One region of the Shewanella sp. 1311 genome, then DNA from elsewhere that is predicted to be linked to it. Evidence: predicted binding sites of a transcription regulator. Region 1 holds the regulator's gene; each other region holds the start of a gene.
The links. The regulator sigma-54, encoded in region 1, starts transcription at its own class of promoters, with help from an activator protein. The targets are predictions, from matches to a motif close to GTTGGCACGNNNNTNGNNT.
Positions count from the first base shown of each region.

Region 2: AC5YB3_RS18695 (DUF1328 domain-containing protein) is a predicted target of sigma-54. The motif match lies at 3,674-3,692, and genes of this name have one in related genera.
Region 3: AC5YB3_RS18665 (BON domain-containing protein) is a predicted target of sigma-54. The motif match lies at 3,217-3,235, and genes of this name have one in related genera.

Region 1 is NZ_CM181686.1:3,389,932-3,396,053, forward strand. Features, by position in the region: gene mgtE (magnesium transporter) at 1-660, opposite strand, end outside; gene AC5YB3_RS15170 (HPr family phosphocarrier protein) at 1,001-1,276, opposite strand; gene rapZ (RNase adapter RapZ) at 1,263-2,117, opposite strand; gene ptsN (PTS IIA-like nitrogen regulatory protein PtsN) at 2,114-2,557, opposite strand; gene hpf (ribosome hibernation promoting factor) at 2,560-2,847, opposite strand; gene AC5YB3_RS15190 (RNA polymerase factor sigma-54) at 2,876-4,354, opposite strand; gene lptB (LPS export ABC transporter ATP-binding protein) at 4,462-5,193, opposite strand; gene lptA (lipopolysaccharide transport periplasmic protein LptA) at 5,190-5,744, opposite strand; gene lptC (LPS export ABC transporter periplasmic protein LptC) at 5,731-6,122, opposite strand, start outside.
Region 2 is NZ_CM181686.1:4,242,458-4,248,579, reverse strand. Features, by position in the region: gene AC5YB3_RS18705 (hotdog fold thioesterase) at 1-1,666, shown strand, start outside; gene pfaD (eicosapentaenoate synthase subunit PfaD) at 1,786-3,432, shown strand; gene AC5YB3_RS18695 (DUF1328 domain-containing protein) at 3,773-3,949, shown strand; gene AC5YB3_RS18690 (hypothetical protein) at 3,974-4,168, shown strand; gene AC5YB3_RS18685 (diacylglycerol kinase family protein) at 4,313-6,004, shown strand.
Region 3 is NZ_CM181686.1:4,235,596-4,241,717, forward strand. Features, by position in the region: gene AC5YB3_RS18650 (polysaccharide deacetylase family protein) at 1-672, shown strand, start outside; gene AC5YB3_RS18655 (hypothetical protein) at 887-1,672, shown strand; gene AC5YB3_RS18660 (DUF3224 domain-containing protein) at 1,827-2,249, shown strand; gene AC5YB3_RS18665 (BON domain-containing protein) at 2,627-3,181, opposite strand; gene AC5YB3_RS18670 (hypothetical protein) at 3,487-3,942, opposite strand; gene AC5YB3_RS18675 (sigma-54 interaction domain-containing protein) at 4,191-5,564, shown strand; gene AC5YB3_RS18680 (L-dopachrome tautomerase-related protein) at 5,674-6,122, opposite strand, start outside.

The DNA of each region.
Region 1 (6,122 bases):
GGACATGCTCACAGGAATACTTTGGATATCGGGGTCCATGATGTTGCGAATTGTGGTGCTTGGCGCGCAAGTCAGTAGATCTGCCAGCCTGACACCGCCGAGCACTTTGTCCTGTTTATCGACCACATATAAGGTATCTGTGGTGTCTGGCAGGTTGCCCCTTTGGCGAAGATAGCGCAGCACCACATCGATATTTACATCGGGTCTTAAGGTGACGGTATCTGTGTTCATCAAGCTGCCGGCGGTCTCATCGGGATAGGATAAGGCCTGTTCTACCCGCTGGCGGTTTTGTTCTGTCATCGACTGCAGCACTTGCTTGTAAACGGCATCGGGAAGACTACGCAGAATATAGGCCAGATCATCGGTGTCCATGCTCGCCGTCGCTTTCGCAACTCGCTCAGGACTCATGCTGCGGATCAGCGGATCTTTGAGTTCCTCGCTTAACTCGTCGAGTATGTCGCCTATTTGTTCTTGATCGATAAGCTGCCACAGCACTTGTCTGGCGCTGGGTGGTGAGGATTCTAAGATCAGCGCGATATCTGAGGCGGCCATTTTTTGCAGCATGTTACGCACGTGCACAAACATGCCACTGCTAAGCGCTTGGTTTAACTGGTCGAGACTATGTCCGGTGTGATTGTTTTCTGAATTATCTACGGGCATTTGTCCTCCATGGTTGTCCGCCACTGTGCGGCAAATTGGTTCGAGAGTGCGCTGCTTGGCGCAGGGCTAAGACTTAGCGTTGACTTCGCGATAACTATGCTTCAGTCACAGATAGAGCGCTCCAGTGTAGGTCATGCGTTTTACGCATAGATTAAGGCGGCTAAGACTAAGGTGAGTCAGCGGTAATGCTCGCTAGTGTAATCGCCTATGGTTCGTGCCGTCGAGCGACAAATGTGTCGCCAAGCTTTTGAAACGAGATGTGAACTGCACAAATAAGCAGTGCTAAATGTGAGGTGTACTAATCTGAGTGCCTGTGTGGAACGCTGAGTATGAAATCAAACTAACAGGCTTCGTCAAACTTAGCGTCGATTAAGGCACAAATGGCATCCAGAGCGGGCTCAGCATCTGGACCTTCGGCGATAAGTTTAATGGTTTTACCCATGCCAGTTTCAAGCATCAATAAGCCAAGCACGCTGGCGGCAGATGCCTGTTTATCGCCTTGTATTAAGGTGATGGTCGCATCAAACTCGGATGCCAGTACCACCAACTTAGTAGCGGCACGGGCATGTAATCCCAGTTTGTTACAGATGGTGATCTGACGTTCAAGCTTTGGCATTATTCAGCTCTCGATGGCGGGCATAAACTTTATGTTTACCGTTACTAAAGCGTTTAGCCAATTGCTCTGCGACGTAAACCGATCTGTGTTGCCCACCCGTGCAGCCAATCGCCACAGTTAAATAACTGCGATTGTTGCGCTCGAGATGTGGCAGCCAAGTTTCCAGTAAATTTTCGATTTGCCAGATGAACTTATTGACCAGTGGTTGACGATTTAAGAACTCAGCCACGGGTTCATCTAAGCCTGTCAATGGACGCAGCGCCAGTTCCCAGTGTGGGTTAGGCAGGAAGCGTACATCGAACATAAAGTCGGCTTCGGTTGGCATACCGTGCTTAAAGCCAAAGGACTCGAAGTTAATCACTAACTCTTTATCAACGCTGCCGAGCAGAATTTGTCTGACTTGGTCGCTTAAATCATAGATATTCAGGTTCGACGTATCTATGTAGTGATCGACCAGTTTTGACATAGGCTCGAGCAGCTTCCCTTCCAGTTTTATCGCTTCTTGCAAAGAGACTTGGCTCTTCGACAAAGGGTGCAAACGGCGGGTTTCGCTGTAACGCTTGAGCAGAATTTTATCGCTGGAATTGAGGAAGAAGCTGGTTAACTCAGTATCAGGAGGCAGGCTCGCGAGTTGCTTTACTAAGACCTTGTCCTGCTCAGGCATGTTACGCACGTCGACACTAATGGCGACGAGATCGTTACTGCCTTTGAGTTGCTCAAGCAAAGTGCCGATTAAGGGCAAGGGAAGGTTATCGACACAATAATAGCCGAGATCTTCGAGTACCCTTAGGGCGACAGATTTGCCTGAGCCTGAGCGGCCCGACACTATGACCAGTTTCATCCAGTGATTACCTGATAGAGTTCCGTTTCATCATGCGTCTTGCGTAATTGCTTTAATATTTGCTTGTCGCTCAGCTTTTCGGCCATGCAAGACAAGGTACTTAAGTGCTGCTGACATTGGTCTGCAGGCACCAGTAGTGCAAATAAAATATCAACAGGTTGCTTATCGATAGCATCGAATGCTATCGGCTCTTCACACTTAATGAGTATGGCAATGGGCTGATCTATATCGGCTAGTCGACCATGTGGAATGGCGATGCCGTTACCTATACCTGTGCTCCCCATCTTTTCGCGCGCCACTAGGCTTTCGAATATCTCTTGAGATGAGAGGGTCGGGTACTGGGCAGCGACTAAGTCGCTGATGAGTTCCAGTACCTTTTTCTTGCTGCCCGGAGTGGCGCAGGTAGTGCACTCCGGCCGCAGTATGGTACAAAGTTCCATTATTAGTGTTTTGTTAACTTCTCTTTGTGTTTAATAACCTGACGATCAAGCTTGTCAATCAGGGCGTCTATAGCGGCATACATGTCAGCATGCTCTGAAGTAGCAAAAACTTCACCACCGATAAGATTTATTCTCGCTTCGGCAATCTGTTGCATTTTCTCGACATTGAGCACAACGTGCACATTATTGATCTGTTCGAAATGGCGTTCAAGTTTTGAAAACTTTTCTTCTACATATGCACGTAACGATTCGGTAATTTCGACATGGTGTCCACTCAGGTTTATTTGCATAGAAACGTCCTCCGATATCCACTGTAGGTTATAAACTTTTACGCTGATTAGAAGGCGGAATGAGCATAGCCTCTCGGTACTTCGCAATGGTTCTGCGGGCTACGTTGATCCCTTGTTCTGCCAGAAGTTGTGCCATCTTACTGTCGCTTAATGGTTTTTTCTGGTTTTCCGCTGCAACCAGTTTCTTAATGAAGGCTCTGATTGCTGTGGATGAGCATTCCCCACCATCGTCAGTACCGACGTGGCTAGAGAAGAAGTATTTTAGTTCAAAAAGTCCCTTAGGGGTATGCATGTATTTCTGTGTCGTCACCCTTGAGATGGTCGACTCATGCATTTCTACCGCTTCGGCAATATCGTTCAGCACCATAGGTTTCATGGCTTCTTCACCGTATTCAAAGAAACCTTGCTGATATTGGACGATACAGTTCGCCACCTTCAACAGGGTATCATTACGGCTCTCTAAACTCTTGATAAACCATTTAGCCTCTTGCAGATGACCACGAATAAATTGGCTATCGGCTTGGCTTTTAGTGCTGCGCGCCATCGAAGCATAATGTTGATTTACATTGATTTTTGGCATGCAGTCAGGATTAAGCTCAACCACCCAACGGCCATTTTTCTTCGACACTGACACATCTGGGATGACGTATTCGTCATCGTTGGGCGTAATCAATAAACCTGGGCGGGGATTGAGGGTTTGGATAAGCGCGATGCCGTCTCTTAACTCATCCTCTTTTAATTTAGTCTTACGCATCAACAATCTAAAATCGCGGGCGGCGATCAGATCTAAATGATCTTTGATCAGCATGCGGGCGTTTTCTAGGTTGGGCGTGTCAGCGGCGAAATGCGACAGTTGGATCAACAGGCACTCGCTTAAATCGCGGGCGGCAACACCAATGGGATCAAAATGTTGAATGCGCTTGAGTACAGCTTCGACTTCGTCGAGCTCAACCTCAGAATTGCCCATGGCTTCGAGGATTTCGTCAGTGCTTTGGGTGAGATAGCCTTGATCGTCGATGGCATCAATAATGGCGGTGGCAATGGCTAAATCGGTTTCAGAAAACGGTGTGAGGTTTTTTTGCCATTCTAAGTGTTCATACAAGCCTTCACTGGTCTCACCTTGGAAGGGCATATCGTCTTCACGACTGCCGCCGGGGCCAGAATTGGGAGAGGCGGTGAACACTTCATCCCAAGTGGTGTCCATGGGGAGTTCGTCGGGCATGGATTCTTTGGTTAAGGACTCTGCCGTGTCTATGGTGGAGCTGTCTTTTTCTGGCGGCAGGGTGCTAGATTCACTGAAATCCGTATCGGATAGCGTTTGGTTTACAGGGTCTTTAGTGGCGTCGAATTGATCCTCTTCCAGCTCGAGAAGGGGATTAGAATCTAAGGCTTGCTGGATCTCTTGCTGCAGTTCTAATGACGACAGTTGCAACAGACGGATGGCCTGTTGTAATTGTGGCGTCATGGTTAACTGTTGACCCAGTTTGAGCTGGAGTGACGCTTTCATGTTACCGCTGATCCCTACGTTATTATTGTTGGATGAGGTCGCTTGTTATCATCTTGAGTGGAGTCCAATGGTGGCATAAATTGCCTGCATTGGCTCCGCTTGATTAACTATAGCCTGAATTGTTCACCTAAGTACACAGCCCTAACTTGCTGATTGTCTAAGATCTCTGCGGGTGTTCCTTCGGCAATCAAGTTTCCGTGACTCACGATATAGGCATGTTCACACACATCTAATGTCTCACGGACATTGTGGTCTGTGATCAACACGCCAAGGCCACGACTTTTGAGCTGTTCGATAATCTTTTTAATGTCGATAACCGAAATCGGATCGACACCAGCAAAGGGTTCATCTAGCAAAATGAACTTAGGATTTGCTGCTAACGCCCGCGCAATTTCGACACGGCGACGTTCACCGCCCGACAATGACATGCCTTGGCTGTCACGGATGTGGGTGATGTGGAACTCTTCAAGCAGATGCTCTAGCTCTTCTTCCCTTTGCTCTTTTTTTAGTTCTTTACGCGTTTGAAGCACGGCCATGATGTTGTCATGGACGGTCAGTTTACGGAAGATACTGGCTTCCTGTGGCAAGTAACCTATGCCTTTGCGGGCGCGCAGGTGCATAGGATCTGCGGTTAAATCATCATCGTCGATAAAGATGTGGCCTTTATCGCTTTTAACCAGACCAACGACCATGTAAAAGGTGGTGGTTTTACCCGCGCCGTTCGGGCCGAGTAGGCCAACGACCTGACCGGTTTTTACCGTCAGACTGACGTCTTTAACCACTTGGCGACTCTTGTAACTCTTCGCCAGATTTTGTGCTCTTAGGGTGATTTGGGTCATTTAGAGTCCTGCTTTTTCACAGGTTTATCTGCTGGCGCGTCTGGTTTGGCATCATCTTGATAGCTTTCTGGCTGAATGATAGTGATCACGCGATCGTCGCCACTGCCGGTACTCTCGGCAATCAATTTTTGCTGGATGATGTTGTAGCGGATTAAATTACCCGTCACTTGGCTGCCCGCTTGATCTAACGAGGCTAAACCTTTAAGTGTCAGGGTGCGGCTCGCCATATCGTAACGAATTTCTTTCGCGCTCGCCGAGGCTGGACGGCCATCGTCTAATACTTGGCTGTACGTCGCAGGGTTGCCAGTGGCCACTAAAATTTTGCTATTTTCACCTTCGGCAGAAAATGCACGCAGTTGATCTGCATGGATTTTAATCGAACCTTGGGTGACTTCAACCGGACCAAAGAAGATGATCTGGTTGTTCTTGATATCTGCCGTTTGGCTCACAGCCTTGATTTTGACTTCCTGTTTCAGGTCGTCGACTTTAGCAAAGGCGCTCATGCTCATTATTAGCATTAGGCTGGCAAGTAATACGTTATTTTGCTTCATATGTTCCTACTACCTGACTGGTCAATTGCACTTCTTGCGCGTTGAGGTCGGCATAAAGGCCTTGGCCTTGAATATTAAAATCTTTCCCTGTGACGTAAATGGTGCGGTCAGAGGTCATTATCATCGTATTGAGATCGAGTTCCAGATAACTGGTGGACAAGGTCTGGATCGGTTCTTCTGGGCTAATGGCATCAATAATAACATTGTTTTCTAATACAACCTTGCCCGTTTCCTTGTTTAGCTTGCCCTGATCTGCTCTGAGTTGCCATTGTGCTTTACCTTGGTCTGGATAAACAAGATAAACAGGTTGAGTAAAGTAAGTTTGATTCGTTGAATCATAATGTTCCATGTGTTTCGCCGTCACACGGCTATTGACTA
Region 2 (6,122 bases), 850 kb from region 1:
AGTGATGGCGGGATCATTAATGGCCGAAGGCTGTGGTCAATTACTGCAATTCTTTATGCTGCATATTGGTATGCACCTAAGTGTGAAAGATGGCCGTTTCCAACCGCTCGAAAACGCATCACAAAAAGTGCGTTGTCGCGGTCAAGTCTTGCCGCAATCTGCCCTGCTCACCTATCGCATGGAAATCACCGAAATCGGTATGAGCCCGCGCCCGTATGCTAAGGCGAATATCGATATTTTGCTCAATGGCAAAGTGGTGGTGGACTTCCAAAACCTTGGGGTGATGATCAAAGAAGAAGCCGAATGCACTCGCTACCTTGCGGATAATGATGCCAGCACCGCTGACAATACTGCCAAAGATGCTGCTTCGGCTGCGCCGCTAGTTTCGACAACACCCGCATCGTTCGCCGCGCCGCTGATGGCGCAGCTGCCAGATTTAACCGCGCCAACCAACAAAGGCGTAGTGCCGCTTAAGCATGTGCCTGCACCAGTCGCGCCTGCGGATTCAAAGTATGCTAACCGCGTGCCCGATACCCTACCGTTCACGCCGTACCACATGTTCGAATTTGCCACTGGCGACATCGAAAACTGCTTCGGCCCTGATTTCAGTATCTATCGCGGCCTAATTCCACCACGCACGCCTTGCGGTGATTTGCAGCTCACGACTCGCGTCATTGCGATTGACGGCAAACGCGGCGAACTGAAAAAGCCTTCTTCGTGCATCGCCGAATACGAAGTGCCCGCAAATGCTTGGTATTACGATAAAAATAGCCATCACGCTGTGATGCCCTATTCTGTGCTAATGGAGATATCACTGCAGCCAAACGGCTTTATCTCAGGCTATATGGGCACCACCTTGGGCTTCCCCGGCCAAGAACTGTTTTTCCGTAACTTGGACGGTAGCGGTAAGCTTCTGCGCCACGTGGATTTACGCGGCAAAACAATCGTGAACGACTCACGTTTGTTATCGACTGTGATTGCCGGCAGCAACATCATCCAGAATTTTAGCTTCGAGCTAAGCTGCGATGGCGAGCCTTTCTACCAAGGTAAAGCGGTATTTGGTTACTTCAAGGGCGATGCGCTGAAAAACCAACTTGGCATAGACAACGGCAAGATCACTCAGCCTTGGCATGTGCAAAATGGTATAGCCGCCGATAGCCAAATCAATCTGTTAGATAAACAGCATCGCAGCTTTAACGCGCCAGAAGGTCAGCCGCATTACCGTTTAGCGGGCGGTCAGCTTAACTTTATCGACAAAGCCGACATCGTGAAGACCGGCGGTAAAGCGGGCCTTGGCTATTTATACGCCGAGCGCACCATTGACCCGAGTGATTGGTTCTTCCAATTCCACTTCCATCAAGATCCGGTAATGCCAGGCTCATTAGGGGTTGAAGCCATTATCGAGCTGATGCAAACCTATGCGATTGACCAAGACCTTGGTGCGGGCTTTAAGAGTCCAAAATTCGGCCAGATATTATCGGATATCAAATGGAAGTATCGCGGCCAAATTAACCCATTAAACAAGCAGATGTCGCTGGATGTACACATCACCAGCGTGACAGACGACAATGGCAAACGCATCATTATGGGCGATGCCAACTTGAGTAAAGATGGCCTGCGGATTTATGAAGTCAAAGACATCGCCATCTGTATTGAAGAAGCTTAATGCGGTAAATTCTATTTATTGAATCACTTAAAAATAATCCTGCCGCTGCGTTGGCTTTTTACACCCGAACTTTTTACTCAAGTAATAGCAACGCAGCTGCAATAAAAACGAGACCCAAGATGACTAGCCATACTCTAGATCAATTCAATAGCAATAACGAAAAACTCAGCCCTTGGCCGTGGCAAGTCAACGATGCAGAGCTGAGCTTTGATATCGACTCATTAGGCAAAAAACTCAAAGATTTAAGTCAAGCCTGTTACTTAGTCAATCACAGTGAAAAAGGCTTAGGCATAGCGCAAACGGCCGAAGTGACCACAAGTGACAGCCAAGCTCCATTGGGCTCACACCCTGTCAGCGCCTTTGCCCCTGCCCTTGGCACCCAAAGTTTAGGCGACAGTAACTTTCGCCGCGTCCACGGCGTCAAATACGCTTACTACGCCGGCGCTATGGCTAACGGTATTGCCTCGGAAGAACTGGTTATCGCCCTCGGCCAAGCGGGCATTTTGTGCTCATTTGGCGCGGCTGGGTTAATTCCATCCCGCGTTGAAGCAGCCATTACCCGCATTCAAGCAGCGCTGCCCAATGGTCCTTACGCTTTTAACTTAATTCACAGCCCAAGCGAGCCCGCGTTAGAGCGCGGCAGCGTTGAGCTGTTTTTAAAACATAAAGTGCGCACAGTCGAAGCCTCGGCATTTTTAGGTTTAACGCCGCAGATCGTCTATTACCGTGCAGCGGGGTTGAGCCGCGACGAACATGGCGAGATAGTCATTGGCAATAAAGTCATCGCAAAAATCAGCCGCACCGAAGTCGCGACTAAGTTTATGGAGCCGGCGCCTGCCAAAATCCTCCAGCAATTAGTGAGTGATGGCCTTATCAGCCAAGATCAAATGGCGATGGCGCAACTTGTGCCAATGGCGGACGACATAACAGCCGAAGCCGACTCTGGCGGCCATACCGACAATCGTCCATTGGTCACGCTATTGCCGACAATTTTGGCACTAAAAGATGAAATCCAAGCTAAATATCAATATAAAACGCCCATCCGTGTTGGCGCAGGCGGCGGCGTCGGTACACCCGATGCAGCATTAGCCACCTTCAACATGGGCGCGGCATTCATCGTCACAGGTTCTATCAACCAAGCTTGCGTCGAAGCGGGCGCCAGCGAACACACCCGTAAGTTACTCGCCACCACAGAAATGGCCGATGTGACTATGGCACCTGCCGCTGATATGTTCGAAATGGGCGTGAAATTACAAGTGGTAAAGCGTGGCACTTTGTTCCCGATGCGCGCCAATAAGCTTTATGAGATCTACACCCGTTACGATTCGATTGATGCTATCCCTACGGACGAGCGTAAAAAGCTCGAAGAGCAAGTGTTCCGCTCATCACTCGATGACATTTGGGCGGGTACTGTCGCCCACTTTAACGAGCGCGATCCAAAGCAAATCGAGCGCGCACTGGATAATCCCAAACGTAAGATGGCGCTGATTTTCCGCTGGTATTTGGGTCTATCGAGCCGCTGGTCAAACACAGGTGAAGTCGGCCGCGAAATGGATTACCAAATCTGGGCAGGCCCAGCGCTAGGTGCATTTAATGCGTGGGCCAAAGGCAGTTATTTAGATGACTATAAAGCCCGTAATGCGGTGGATTTAGCCAAACATTTAATGGTAGGCGCGGCGTATCAATCTCGGATTAACTTGCTGTTATCCCAAGGCGCGAGCATTCCGGTCACACTACTACGCTGGAAACCGCTGAATCGTTTTTAACCGCTTTTAGCCCTATTGCTCAGTCTTAAAACTGATACTTAAAGCCGGCACTGTTCATCACTGCCGGCTTTTTAGTCACCTATCCTCACTAAAAATCAATTTCAATTGCCGTACATATGGCTGAAACTCTTACCGAAGCTTAGGTAAAAATTGCATATCAATCGATATACCCACTCAAACCAACCGAAAGACAATTAAATAAATGTCAATTAAAATCAAAATCATAGGCAATTATTTCAAAGTTGGCATTAAGTTCGCAATATCTAATTCACCATTAGCCGTACCTTACAAATGACACACTCGGTCATAAGAAGGATTAATACTAAGCGAGGAGGTTGATATGTTAGGTTGGACATTAGTATTTCTGGTTGTTGCCATTGTTGCTGGACTATTAGGATTTACTGGAATAGCAGGCGCAGCAGCAGGTATCGCAAAAATTATTTTCTTCTTATTTATTGTGTTACTCGTGATTTCACTGCTGATTAATGCCCTCAAGGGCAAGTCACCACGACTTTAATTATTTTTTAGAAAGGAGATGTATATGAAACCATTTACTCTGATGACAAGCGCTTCACTGGCATTATTGCTCGCTTTAGGTTTAACCGCCTGTAGTGATAACAAAGCCGAAGATGCCGGCGAAAAAATTGATGAAGTGATGACTGATGCAGGTAATGCCATTGAAGATGCCTGTGAAGAAGTGAAAGAAGGCGTTAAGGCTAAAGATACTAAGTGCTAATCTGACACTTTAACCTAACTTGAGGGTGGCAATAGACATATCTACTGCCACCCTTTTGATCTAATGTTAACAACGCGATTCACCGATTCAGTCAGCCGTTCAACATGCAGCGGTTAAATCAAAAAACAGCATTGGAGGGCGCGTATGCTAAGCAAAATCCACATCAAATATTTCTACTTTATGGGTGCCGTGTTACTCGCCTATTTTGCAGTAACGGGTACGTCTCCCCTGCTCACCTTTATTTGGGCTTGGACAAGCCTGTCGCTATTTTTAGTCGGTTCAGCCTACTGGTTTAATCTCGCCAGCATCTTTAGAAAGCGCCAAGATGGCACTATCCCTTGGTATATTCGCTGGGGCTTTATTCCGTTTCTATTGGGTAGCCGACTGTATAACCATTGGGCGAGAAAACGCGACTCTGTGCCGTCGATGCAAAAGATAGATGAGCAGTTGTATCTCGGCTGCCGATTATTTTCTGCGGATCTGGAGAAAATCAAAGCCAATAAGATCACCGCAATTCTTGATGTGACCGCCGAATTTGATGGCTTAGATTGGTCGCAGTTTGAAGATCATATCGAGTATTTAAACATTCCCATCCTCGACCATAGCGTGCCGACCAGCGCCCAGCTCAATCAAGCCGTTAACTGGTTACATCGCCAAGTGCGCGCCAATAAACAGGTGCTGATCCACTGTGCTATGGGGCGCGGCCGCTCAGTACTGGTGCTCGCCGCCTATTTAGTCTGTAAAGATAAACAGCGCAACTTCGCCGAAGTATTGCAACAAATTAAGCAGGTCCGCAAAACCGCGGGCTTAAACAAATGGCAATTACGCGCCCTTGAACACATGCTCAAGCAAGGCAAAATCAACATCCATAAAGTGGCGTGGATTATCGCCAACCCGGTCTCTGGCGGCGGCAAATGGCAACAATATGGCGAGCAAATCCAAGACGAACTAAAAGCCTATTTTGACCTAACGTTAAAGCTCACCAGCGAAAATATCAGCGCAAATACCTTCGCCAAAAAAGCCCGTAGTAGCGGCGCCGATATCATTATTGCCTGTGGTGGCGATGGCACAGTGACAGAGGTGGCATCGGAAATAGTGAACACCGACATCGCCTTAGGGATCATTCCCTTAGGCACCACTAACGCTCTCAGCCACGCGCTATTTGGTTTAGGCAGTAAGCTTATTCCTGTCTCTCAGGCTTTAGATAATATTATCCAAGGCCATTACCAAGCTATCGATACTGCCCGCTGTAATCAACATTTAGTCTTGCTACTTGTGGGCATTGGTTTTGAACAGCAGATGATTGAATCTGCGAGCCGTGAACGTAAAAATGCCCTCGGCCAGTTTGCCTACCTCGATGGCTTATGGCGCGCCGTGAATGCCGATATCACTCTAACCATACAGCTCAGCTTAGATGATGCCGAGCCCACAACATTGACCACCCATAGCCTTATTGTTGCCAATGCCGCCCCCTTTACCAGCGTATTAGCACAGGGCGATGGCGAGCCAAACATGACAGATGGCCTGCTCGATATTACCTGGCTAGATGCCGGCAGTGAGCCGACAGACAAGCTCCTTAGCCTAGCCGAATTAGCCATTGCAGGATGGGTAAAAGAAGGCAATAAAGACACACAGTCAAAGCCACCTAACGTGCCATCTAGCACAACCAAGGTTCACCACGCCCACGCAAAAAAAGTGCGTATTAGTAGTGAGCCCAAGTGTAAATATGTGATTGATGGCGAAATCTTTGAACCCGCGGATCTCACCATTGAAGTCCAACCCGCATCCCTTAAGGTGTTTGTGCCTTATCAGGAAATAACTGAAGAGGATGGATAACGGCTCAATGCTCAACGCTCAACGCTCAACGCTCAACGCTCAACGCTCAATGCTCAATGCTCAATGCTCAATGCTCAATGCTCAATGCTCAATGCTCAATGAGGCCAAAAATCCGAGT
Region 3 (6,122 bases), 850 kb from region 1:
ATGACTAAGTTGGCGCGTTTGCCCTATACCAATGGCTGGCGAGTGAGCAGTAAACTTAAAGGTGACGGCTTGTGTGCAACCTCTGATACTGTGCCGCCTTGGGACCCTGCTTTTGCTTGTACCGCCGAAACCTCTACCAACAGTTCGCAAGTTGCGGTGCAAATTCAAAACATGCTCGCCGAGAGTGATTATAAAATATTTGGTTGGGACTTTGATTGGGGGCCAGAGGATTGGGGCGTGGCTTTTCCAGCCGAATCTATGGCCGATGGGATTCAGCTGGTGGATAAAATCAATCAAGTGATCAACACCTGTGCGGGCACCACAATGAACCCTCTCAACAGTCGCACGCAGAACTTAGACTGCAGCGATGGTTTGCACGACGGTAAAGTGGTGATCTTGACCCACGACTTCCTGTTTGAGAATGCGCACCGTGGTCAAGGTGCGACCATCAATTTGCCTAAAATTAAACGCTTCGTGGAAGAGGCGCAGCGCCAAGGATACCGTTTCGACACGCTAGATAACTATGCCCCCGCTTGGCAGGATCAGCATGATTATCAGCAGCCTGATTTTGTCTCGTATCAAGATAAAATCTATTCCTTAGTGCAAGCCCATTTCTCCCAAAGTAATTGGCAACCGAGTCAAACCCCAGCCTTGTGGAAAAACGAGAAGTAGCTAAGTGTTGGGCTGAGTATTTACTCGGCCCATAATATTCACCGAGTAAAGGACATGTTGCTGAACTTAGCCTGACAAATTTCAAAATAGCGTCACTTTTTTACACTTTACCCACTTCGCTTTAACTCAGTATCTGTAATACTGCTCCGACATTGATTTGAAGTTGATCAGTGTTAGAAAAGCAGCGCACAAAGCGCGCGATTGGGGAGAGAAAATGAGTACGTTTGTAAAGTTAACCTTAGCGGGCACCTTAGTGATATTAGCCATACTCGCCGCAGGTATTTACCGTTTCAACATGACCAATGATGATATTTATATGGTGATGGAAGATGGTAAGGTCATGCAATACGACGAGGCTATGGCGCAGGAAAAAACGCAGGCACAGGCCAATGAGGTCGAAGTGGTGACACCGCTGGAGGTTAAGCCGGTGGCGAATGCGTCGGAAGTGATGCTTAAACTCTTTAGCTTAAATACCGCTAACCCGTTTGAAATTACCCTACCAGAGGGCGGTAAATCGGTTGCATTGACCCATTTTATTAAGATCAAGCAAACAGAATTTGCAATGGGCGATTATCAAGATGGCGAGGTAAAAGGCCGAGTATTACTGGATTATTTGCGCATTACGCCGTTAAATTTCGATCCCGCTTTAGAGCCCGACACCCAGAGTAACGCGCCCATTCAAGATGATCCTAAAATGCAGACTATGCCCTTTGTGGCACCGTTTATTGTGACGACTCAAGGTTCGGGGGCATTTTGGTATCTTGGCTTGTTTAGCCTCGATTTTGAACACAATAACTTGAAGCATTTAGGCAGCGTTATGCTGGGTGATCGCATTGAGGTGGACAATATTGAACCTGTTTATCCCTTCGAAGCTCCATTCAAAATTGCCGTGACTTATCGCGATAGAGCGCCTGACCAACCTATGTCTGAAAGCCCTGAAATCGTCAAAACCTTAGAGGTGACAGTCAGCGAAACTGGCATCATTAACATAAATCAGTAGTGAGTAGTCGTGCGCAACGGGTCGGGAGTAAATGCATTATGGATCTGCGCAGGCTTGTGCTAAGTTATTTTTCGTTCCGTGAATCATGCTTGCCGCAGCGGCAAGCATTCTCGGGTAGATAGACTTGGCATAATGTTTTGACAAGGAGAGTGTCATGCAAGTTAGCAAAATCACTGGGAAATTTGATGTTAAGCTCACTCCAGATAGCACCTATGCTACGGGTGTGGGCGGTGTGACGCTTGGGCGTATGGGTTTAGATAAAACCTTTTATGGCGAGCTTGAGGGCCGAAGCCAAGGGGAAATGCTCAGTGCAATGACGTCAGTCAAAGGCTCGGCTGGCTATGTGGCGATTGAGCAAGTGGTTGGCAAGGTGTGTGGTAAGCAGGGGAGTTTCGTGCTGCAACATTTTGGCATTATGACCGATGGACAAAACCGTTTGATCTTAGAAGTGGTTCCCCATTCCGGCGCGGGCGAGTTGCAAGGATTAACGGGCACTATGGCCATCAGTATTGAAAATGGTCAGCATTTTTATGAGTTCCAGTTTGGCTTTGAAGCCAGCGCTGAGCCCGCATTTTAACGCGACTTCAGGCATTATTTTTTAGGCATGATTGTTTCTGAAAATATAGTTTCAGGCACTATTGCTTAAGGTGTTATCGCTTCCAGCATTAGCCTGATGTCGTTCAATTTTCCTACCTTGATTTCGTTTTCTCAAACCTAGTCTTATCTACGTGTCCTAGAAGACCTTGCTTGATTGAGTGAAATAATGGACATAAAAAAACCAGCCTAGGCTGGTTTTTTGTTATTACTCTTTCTTATCAATCGAGTTCAAAAGTTGAGGCAAGATTAACGCCTTGTACTTAACTCTGACTGTTAAAGTGCTACAACTGTTAAAGCGCTACTTTTGAAAGCTAGTTTCAGAAAGTGCAGTTACAGAAAATGCAGCTTTAACTAGCGTTAAGAGGCTTTTTTAACGACTTTGATTTTATCGACAACTTTTTTCACATCGTCGGTATTCTCGGCAATTTTCAGCGCTAACTGACGTTCGGCATCGCTAGCAACTTCACCTTTTAAGGTGACGATACCATTGGCGACATCCACATTAATCTGGGTGCCAGAAACATCGGTTGAAAACAGTAAACGGGTTTTGACGACTGTGGCAACCTTAGAATCGGTCAACGACGCGACAACGTCACTGGTGCCTTCTTTCTCATTCATTACAGTGAGTTGGTTATCGACATCTTTTACCCCGTCTAAACTTTTGATCAGTTCAGAGGCGAGGGCTTTATCGACACTGCTTTCCACTTTACCTGTTAATGTGACGTTTCCGTCTTTCACATCGGTGATAATGTCAAAGGAATTGAGGTTAGTGTTGAGCAGTAAAGTGGTTTCAGCTTTACCATCGATCCACGCATCCTTTGCCCCGTCCTTCCAATCTTGAGCCGCTGCGACATTTAAACTGATTGAACCGACAAGTAAGGTCGCTAGTACTGATGCTGTTGTGGTTTTCATAATCATATCCTCCGTTGTTTTCCCGATGTTAGATAATGCGTGAATCGTGCCAGTTTTATTAAGTTATTGAATTTAATGCTTTTAGTTGATGGTTTCGATATTTTCATGTCTCAGCGATTTCCCCTAAGTCGGTCTTTTTTACCGACAAAATGTAATTTTTTCTGGTAAGCAAAGCCATCTTTAGAGCATAAAAAAACCGCACGAATAAGTGCGGTTGAGTGTGTAAGGTTTCGCGTATGCAGTAGCAAGCCGTATTAGTACAGAGACATCATATTGATGTGCACTGATGCTAACAGCTACAAGGATTAACTGGGGTTGAGTGAACTCATACCATCGCAACTGATTTGCAACCAAGCGGCACCTTCTGCGAGCTGATTGGCAAGCTGTGGCTGATGTGCTTGCCTTACCGCTTGTTTCATCTGGATTAACACTTGTTGTTCAATGGCGACAAGTGCGGCCATCGCTTGTGCCATATGGCATTGTTGCAGCAATTTGGTCACTTGAGTATAAGTCACTGGTATTGCATGACTTAGACCATGAATAGGCTCACCAGTTAGAGGGCGCAGCTGTTCAAAACGCGTCAACATTCGTTGGTGGATATTCGCTTTGGTCGAAAAAATACGCTTAAGGTTATAGTCTTCGACGTACGTCATTGCCTGATTGTAGAATGTTAGCCCTTCTTGATTGAGCTTTATTATTTCATCAATCAAACTGATATCGGCGCGGATATCAGTCTGATGTTGCACAACATTAGACTTCATGAATGCCTCCAAATGCCAGTGTTCGGCACAGTCCTGTTTAACGGTTTGGCTTAACTAATTGCGTTTCGTTCAGCTACCATGCATATTTTGTTCTCATTTTTAATGGTATGTTAACAGGCTGATTTTTAGGCTGATATTCTCGGTTACTTGCGCCATCCTCTTAGAATATCGGCAACTATTACCGTTGCTGTTGTTAAAATTTCACGACTGACATACAGTAGCCCTTCATACACAGGGAGTGGGATAGCATGGCTCGATTGACACTTTTTTATCACCTGCAGGATGTAAACGCCGAGCAAGCTATCTTAGAACTCGCCGGCGCAGCCGACTTTAATAAGCTACGCAGTGTCGATGATTTACCTTGGATAGAGCAGCTTGAGGCGAACCACATTGATGTTGCCATCATTGAGCTGTCTAGCCTTAGCCGTGAGGATTATCTTGGGCTGCTGGACAATACGGCCTTGTCTAATATCGAGTTTATTTTTCTCTCCGATGGTCAGCCGAACCCCAATCTTGATCAGTTAATGTCGAATTTTGCCTGTTATCATTTTCGTAAACCCTACGATATGACGTTGATCAGTGACATCTTCGCCGATTTTGCCCAGTATTTAGTCTCATCACCAATCCGGCCTCGGCCTTTTTCCAGCGAGCTAGACCAATATGGTTTGCTTGTCGGTTCCTCTGCAGCTATGCACAAGCTGTATCGTACGATACGTCGCGTTTCTGCGACCGACAGTAATGTGCTGATTATTGGTGAGAGTGGCGCAGGGAAAGAGCTCGTTGCCAATACCATACATCTTGCCAGCCCGAGATTGAACGAGCCTTTTATTGCAATTAACTGCGGTGCATTAAGCCCTGAGTTGGTCGATAGTGAGCTGTTTGGTCATGTCAAAGGCGCTTTCACTGGTGCGAATCGCGATCACAAAGGCGTATTTGAGCAGGCAGAAGGTGGAACCTTATTTCTTGATGAAGTCACCGAAATGCCGATTGAGCATCAAGTGAAGTTACTCAGAGTGCTTGAAAATAGCGAATATCGTCCCGTTGGCGGTGCCAAAGTGCAGTATGCCAATGTGCGGATTGTGGCGGCAACTAATCGTGATCCCATAGTGGCGATTGAGGCTGGGCAATTTCGCGAAGATTTGTATTTCCGTTTGGCCCAGTTCCCTATCCGCGTTCCACCCTTAAGGGAACGTGGCGATGATATTCTCGGGCTAGCGCAGCATTTTCTTGCCTATCGTAATGTGGCCGAAAAGCAGAATAAAAGCCTCGCTGAAGACAGTGCGCAGATGATTGCGGCATATCCTTGGCCAGGGAATGTGCGTGAATTAAAACATGCCATTGAGCGAGCCTATATTTTGGCAGATCAAGAGATTTTACCCAGCCATTTACAGTTGCCACAGGCAAGTGAAATGGGCGCTTCTGGCGATGACCAAGTCGTTATCCCGCAGGGCATGCGTTTAGATGACTTAGAAAAAATCGCCATTTATCAAGCATTAGAAACGACTCAAGGCAATAAAACCGATACTGCCGAGCAGCTGGGGATCAGCGTGAAAACCCTCTACAACAAGCTCAGCAAATACGAGCAGCAAATCGAAGCGGGTGAATCGAATGCAGAGATGTAGTTTTTAGGCTTAAAAGTGAAGGTTATGGGGGCGTTTACTTAGATTGCGATGAATGCTTTATGGCCCTTAAGCAAAAATGAGCTGCAACTTTGCAGTTGCAGCTCAAATATTATTGCCCCGCAGCGGTATCTTCACCGGTCCAGAGTCGCATGATGCGATAAGGTGGTTTAGCAGTTTCGGCCTGACCATTGAAGGCTTTTGCTTTATGCAATTGATTTACTGAAATATATAACCAACCCGTTTCACCAAATTGCACACTATCTGGAAAATCCAGTAGTGGAGAACTGACCGCTGTGGTTAGTGTGCCTTTGTTATCTAGCATGGAAATGGCATTGTGGTTCAAATTGGTAAAGTAATGATTACCTTGTTTGGACGTTGATGCGCCATCTGATACTGGCTTGGCTCCGACTAATTTTACAGTGGCGATAATTTTATTATCGTTGCCTGTTTGTAAAGCCGCAGTCGATAACTGATACCAGTGAGTGCCATTCATTGCGCCATAATAGAGTGTGTTTCCGTCAGCGGATAAACTGATCGGATTGACCGCGACACTGGCAA